2 regions of the Neisseria sp. P0022.S010 genome follow, and region 2 is predicted to be linked to the other one. Evidence: riboswitches for the same ligand, from Rfam matches in the RefSeq annotation. Region 2 holds a riboswitch; the other holds the start of a gene.
What was found. Region 2 has a riboswitch for preQ1 ahead of queF (preQ(1) synthase). Riboswitches for the same ligand answer to the same signal wherever they lie in the genome.
Positions count from the first base shown of each region.

Region 1 (3,361 bases), on a different contig from region 2:
GTGCGAAGAGCCTGCTGGAAAAATACAGCACCAAGCATATGTTGCATGCCCATCCGATTTACCACGGCACCAATATGCTGCTGAAACTCTTTACCAATGAAACTGCTCCGGCGAAACTGCTGCGCGGTTTGGTATTGCGTGCAAGTAATAACTTCCCACCGCTGAAAAAACTGATTACCAAACAATTGACTGGTTAATTGTTTAAAACATAAAAGGCCGTCTGAACGATTAAAGTTTCAGACGGCCTTGTTTTTTATCTACTGCTTATTTGGCTAAAACTGATTCGGGCATTTCTTGACGGACGTTTAAGGAAGTCAGCTTTTTGGTCAAGATGCTCAATACGATGCCGTAGGCAGGCAGGAAGAAGAGGGTGCAGATGGCGAGTTTGAACAGATAATCGACAAATGCGATGCCTTGCCAATTTGCCGCCATAAATTCATCGTTGCTCGCATAAAAGGCAACGGCGAAAAACACCAGCGTGTCCAAAGCATTGCCGACAATGGTGGAAGCAGTAGGAGCAACCCACCATGATTTCAGACGGCGTAATCTGTTGAACACGAAAATATCGAGGATTTGTCCAAGCGCATAGGCGGAAAAGCTGGCCAATGCGATACGGCCGACGAAGGTGTTAAATTCAGTTAAAGATGCCCAACCTGTCCAGTTGCCGTTATGAAAGAGGACGGAGAAGACGTAAGAGAGCAGCAGGGCGGGGAACATCACCCAAAAAATAATCTGTCTCGCCAACGGCGCGCCGAAAATGCGCACGGTCAGGTCGGTAGCGAGGAAGATAAAGGGGAAGGAAAATGCGCCCCAAGTGGTAAAGATACCGAAAATTTGAAAGGGGAACTGCACCAGATAGTTGCTGGCGGCAATAATAAAAATATGGAAAAGCACCAGCCAGAAGAGCGCTTTCTTCTGCTGTGCGGCAGTAAATTCGTACATGGGAATCTTTCGGAAGTTTTTCAGACGGCATGAAGCCTTGCAAGATTGTGCAATAGAGAAAGTCTTGCAATGAGAAGGGCGTTAGGCCGTCTGAATAGGATTATTGTGCATCATGCTCAAACAGGCGTTTGCGTGCCAAAGCTTCAAACTCTGTGCCTGCTTTGCCGTAGTTGGCAAACGGGTGAATGGCGATGCCGCCGCGCGGTGTGAATTCGCCGAATACTTCGATGTATTTCGGATCCATCAGGGCGATGAGGTCTTTCATGATGATATTGACGCAGTCTTCATGGAAGTCGCCGTGGTTGCGGAAGCTGAAGAGATAGAGTTTCAGGGATTTGCTTTCCACCATTTTGATATGGGGGATGTAGCGGATGTAGATGGTGGCAAAGTCGGGCTGGCCGGTCATCGGGCAGAGGCTGGTGAACTCGGGGCAGATGAATTTGACGAAATAGTCGTTGTCGGGATGTTTGTTGTCGAACGCTTCCAAAATTTCAGGCGCGTATTCGCTCGGGTATTGGGTTTTCTGGTTGCCCAAAAGGGAGATGCCTTGCAGCTCTTCGTTGTTGCGGAACATGAGGTTTCCTTAGTTTTTTAATGTGGGAGGTTTTCGAACCACGGGGTGCGGATTGTAATATAAATTGCATGGCTTGTGCGGATTTTATAGCGATGAATCAGCAAGATAGGTTTCAGACGGCCTGTTTTGTATTTTATGAAACCTGTTTTCCGCTTTACAATAGCAGCCAATCAACAGGCCGTCTGAAAGTATTTGTATGTCTTTAGCCCAACCCAAACGTATTCTGATCATCAAATTGCGCCATCATAGCGATGTGCTTTTGAGCACGCCGGTGGTCGATGCGCTGAAAACCCGTTTCCCCGATTGCGAAATCGATATGCTGGTGTATGCCGGTACGGGGCAGCTGATTGCCGATAATCCGCAGATTGCGCAGATTTTTACCATTGATCGAAATTGGAAGAAGCTGGGCGTAATCAAGCAGTTGGCGTGTGAGAAAAACCTTTTGTCTAAGCTGAAGGCACGCGATTACGACTGGGCTTTCAACCTGTCCGACCAATGGCGCGCGGCAATAATCGCCAAACTGTGCGCCCGTTGTAGCGTGGGTTTGGACTGCATCAAGCGCGACGGTTTCTGGTGGCGTTTCTGTCATGATTTTATCAACCATGAGCTTGATACCAGTCATCATATCGTTGAAAATCAATTGAATATCCTTGCGCCACTTATCCAGCCGGAAGACGTGGCCGATGCGAAAGTACGCCTTTGGGTGGCACAAGATGCAAGGGAAAGCATGCGGCAGAAATTGCGTGAGCAGGGTTGGAGCGGCGAAGATTATGTGTTGCTGCACCCGGGTGCGCGTTGGCATTTCAAATGTTGGGAAGACGGCAAAAACGCCGCTATCGTACAGCTTCTGCTCAACAGCGGACAGAATGTCGTATTGACTGCTTCTCACAACACTGTCGAGCAATACATGCTTCAGGAAATTATAGGCCGTCTGAATATTCCGGAAGGCAGAAAAGTATATGTGCTGTCCGGATGCTTGAGTCTGCGTGAATTGGCGGCGGCCATTGAGGGCGCCAAGCTGTTTGTCGGTGTCGATTCCGCACCGATGCACATCGCCGCATCTTTGGATAAACCGCAAATCGCTTTGTTTGGCGCGTCATGGGTGGATAAATGGCGTCCGTATTCCGAGCAGGCGGAAGTCATTTATGCCGGCGATTATGCCGAACTGCCCAACCCTGACAGTATCGATACCAACGATCCGACACGTCTGTTGAAAGCGATTCCGTTGCAGGATGTGTGGGATGGAATTTCTGCCAAATTGGAAGCGTTGGAGGCTTAAAACCGCTTACCACGATCCGTTAAACGTTTTAGCTTTGCGCCAAAACGCCCATTTGGAACGGCGGCCGATTTCCAGCGTGCCGCCGTTTTCGCCGCCTGTAGCAATGCACACGGTTTTCAGACGGCCTGAAGCGAGTGCGTCCCATAAAGGCGTAAACCAACGGGTTTCCCAGCTTTCCAAAATATCTTTGTATGCCCAAACATCGCCTGTCTGTAAGGTGGAAACCAAGTCGTCCAAAAAGATAAGGCCGTCTGAAACCGTGTTGCCTGTTTCTTGAATCATTTCAAACCAAGCCTTCAAATCATACGGCGCATCGAGTTTGGGCGTATCCGAAAAACGCGCCCATGCGCTGTCTGAAGCGACGATATCCGCAGACTGTGTACCGTCCACGTCATTCCACAGCCACAAACCGTTGATTTCTGGCAATCCTTGTTGTTCACGCGCTTGGTTAATCGGATGCGTGTGGAGAAACATTTGGATTTCCGTCTGCATGGCCAACCAAGACACCGCATCCTTGCCGTGCGCCTGACCGTCCATTTCCGGCTGCCCGCACACATCCAAAACAC
Region 1 is NZ_JBQCXF010000189.1:507-3,867, reverse strand. It holds gene ubiM (5-demethoxyubiquinol-8 5-hydroxylase UbiM) at 1-197, shown strand, start outside; gene ACTHUT_RS13370 (7-cyano-7-deazaguanine/7-aminomethyl-7-deazaguanine transporter) at 265-942, opposite strand; gene queF (preQ(1) synthase) at 1,043-1,516, opposite strand; PreQ1 riboswitch class I at 1,520-1,564, opposite strand; gene rfaQ (putative lipopolysaccharide heptosyltransferase III) at 1,713-2,795, shown strand; gene ACTHUT_RS13355 (hypothetical protein) at 2,802-3,361, opposite strand, start outside.
Region 1: another riboswitch for preQ1. It lies ahead of queF (preQ(1) synthase); the one in region 2 lies ahead of queF (preQ(1) synthase).

Region 2 (3,361 bases):
TCTTGAAGCCGAGCAACGTGGTCAGGATATTGGTGCGAAGAGCCTGCTGGAAAAATACAGCACCAAGCATATGCTCCACGCCCATCCGATTTACCACGGCACCAATATGCTGCTGAAACTCTTTACCAATGAAACTGCTCCGGCGAAACTGCTGCGCGGTTTGGTATTGCGTGCAAGCAATAACTTCCCGCCGCTGAAAAAACTGATTACCAAGCAATTGACCGGTTAATCATTTGAAAACATAAAAGGCCGTCTGAACGATTAAAGTTTCAGACGGCCTTGTTTTTTATCTATTGCTTATTCGGCTAAAACCGATTCGGGCATTTCTTGACGGACGTTTAAGGAAGTCAGTTTTTTGGTCAAGATGCTCAATACGATGCCGTAGGCAGGCAGGAAGAAGAGGGTGCAGATGGCGAGTTTGAACAGATAATCGACAAATGCGATGCCCTGCCAATTTGCCGCCATAAATTCATCGTTGCTCGCGTAAAAGGCAACGGCAAAAAACACCAGCGTGTCCAAAGCATTGCCGACAACGGTGGAAGCAGTAGGGGCAGCCCACCATGATTTCAGACGGCGTAATCTGTTGAACACGAAAATATCGAGGATTTGCCCAAGCGCATAGGCGGAAAAGCTGGCCAATGCGATGCGGCCGACGAAGGTGTTAAATTCGGCCAAAGATGCCCAGCCTGTCCAGTTGCCGTCATGAAAGAGGACGGAGAAGACGTAAGAGAGCAGCAGGGCGGGGAACATCACCCAAAAAATAATCCGTCTCGCCAACGGCGCGCCGAAAATGCGCACGGTCAGGTCGGTAGCGAGGAAGATAAAGGGGAAGGAAAATGCGCCCCAAGTGGTAAAGATACCGAAAATCTGAAAGGGGAACTGCACCAGATAGTTGCTGGCGGCAATAATAAAAATATGGAAAAGCACCAGCCAGAAGAGCGCTTTCTTCTGCTGTGCGGCGGTAAATTCGTACATGGAAATCTTTCGGAAGTATTTCAGACGGCATGAAGCCTTGCGAGACTGTGCAATAGAGAAAGTCTTGCAATGAAAAAGGCGTTAGGCCGTCTGAACGGAATTATTGTGCGTCGTGCTCAAACAGGCGTTTGCGTGCCAAAGCTTCAAACTCTGTGCCTGCTTTGCCGTAGTTGGCAAACGGATGAATGGCGATGCCGCCGCGCGGTGTGAATTCGCCGAATACTTCGATGTATTTTGGATCCATCAGGGCGATGAGGTCTTTCATGATGATGTTGACGCAGTCTTCATGGAAGTCGCCGTGGTTGCGGAAGCTGAAAAGATAGAGTTTCAGTGATTTGCTTTCCACCATTTTGATATGGGGGATGTAGCGGATGTAGATGGTGGCAAAGTCGGGCTGGCCGGTCATCGGGCAGAGGCTGGTGAACTCGGGGCAGACGAATTTGACGAAATAGTCGTTGTCGGGGTGTTTGTTGTCGAACGCTTCCAAAATTTCAGGTGCGTATTCGCTCGGGTATTGGGTTTTCTGGTTGCCCAAAAGGGAGATGCCTTGCAGCTCTTCGTTGTTGCGGGACATGAGGTTTCCTTAGTTTTTTAATGTGGGAGGTTTTCGAACCACGGGGTGCGGATTGTAATATAAATTGCATGGCTTGTGCGGATTTTATAGCGATGAATCAGCAGGATAGCTTTCAGACGGCCTGTTTTGTATTTTATGAAACCTGTTTTCCGCTTTACAATAGCAGCCAATCAACAGGCCGTCTGAAAGTTTTGTATGTCTTTAGCCCAACCCAAACGTATCCTGATCATCAAATTGCGCCATCATGGCGATGTGCTTTTGAGCACGCCGGTGGTCGATGCGCTGAAAACCCGTTTCCCCGATTGCGAAATCGATATGCTGGTGTATGCCGGTACGGAGCAGCTGATTGCCGATAATCCGCAGATTGCGCAGATTTTTACCATTGATCGAAATTGGAAGAAGCTGGGCGTATTCAAGCAGTTGGCGTGTGAGAAAAACCTTTTTTCAAAGCTGAAGGCACGCGATTACGACTGGGCTTTCAACCTGTCCGACCAATGGCGCGCGGCAATAATCGCCAAACTGTGCGCCCGTTGCAGCGTGGGTTTGGACTGCATCAAGCGCGACGGTTTCTGGTGGCGTTTCTGTCATGATTTTATCAACCATGAGCTGGATACCAGCTATCATATCGTTGAAAACCAGTTGAATATCCTTGCGCCGCTTATCCAGCCCGAAGACGTGGCCGACGCGAAGGTGCGCCTTTGGGTGGCGCAAGATGCAAGGGAAAGCATGCGGCAGAAATTGCGTGCTCAGGGTTGGAACGGTGAAGATTATGTGTTGATGCACCCGGGTGCGCGTTGGCATTTCAAATGTTGGGAAGACGGTAAAAATGCTGCCATCGTACAGCTTCTGCTCAACAGCGGGCAGAATGTCGTATTGACCGCTTCCCCCGACAATGTCGAGCAATACATGCTTCAGGAAATTATAGGCCGTCTGAATATTCCTGAAGGCGGAAAAGTTTGGGTGTTATCCGGATGCTTGAGCCTGCGTGAATTGGCGGCGGCCATCGAGGGCGCCAAACTGTTTATCGGTGTAGATTCCGCACCGATGCACATCGCCGCCGCTTTGGATAAACCGCAAATCGCTTTGTTTGGTGCGTCATGGGTGGACAAATGGCGTCCGTATTCCGAGCAGGCGGAAGTCATTTATGCCGGCGATTATGCCGAATTGCCTAACCCCGACAGCATCGATACCAACGATCCGACCCGTTTGTTGAAAGCGATTCCGTTGCAGGATGTGTGGGATAGAATTTCGGCCAAACTGGAAGCGTTGGAGGCTTAAAACCGCTTACCACGATCCGTTAAACGTTTTAGCTTTGCGCCAAAACGCCCATTTTGAACGGCGGCCGATTTCCAGCGTGCCGCCGTTTTCGCCGTCTGTGGCAATGCACACGGTTTTCAGACGGCCTGAATCAAGAGCGTCCCATAAAGGCGCAAACCAACGGGTTTCCCAGCTTTCCAAAATATCTTTGTACGCCCAAACATCGCCTGTCTGTAAGGTGGAAACCAAGTCGTCCAAAAAGATAAGGCCGTCTGAAACCGTGTTGCCTGTTTCTTGAACCATCTCAAACCAAGCCTTCAAATCATACGGCGCATCGAGTTTGGGCGTATCCGAAAAACGCGCCCATGCGCTGTCTGAAGCGACGATATCCGCAGACTGTGTACCGTCCGCATCATTCCACAGCCACAAACCGTTGATTTCCGGCAATCCTTGTTGTTCACGCGCTTGGTTAATCGGATGCGTGTGGAGAAACATTTGGATTTCCGTCTGCATGGACAACCAAGACACCGCATCTTTGCCGTGCGCCTGACCGTC
Region 2 is NZ_JBQCXF010000014.1:33,199-36,559, reverse strand. It holds gene ubiM (5-demethoxyubiquinol-8 5-hydroxylase UbiM) at 1-229, shown strand, start outside; gene ACTHUT_RS03280 (7-cyano-7-deazaguanine/7-aminomethyl-7-deazaguanine transporter) at 298-975, opposite strand; gene queF (preQ(1) synthase) at 1,076-1,549, opposite strand; PreQ1 riboswitch class I at 1,553-1,597, opposite strand; gene rfaQ (putative lipopolysaccharide heptosyltransferase III) at 1,745-2,827, shown strand; gene ACTHUT_RS03265 (hypothetical protein) at 2,834-3,361, opposite strand, start outside.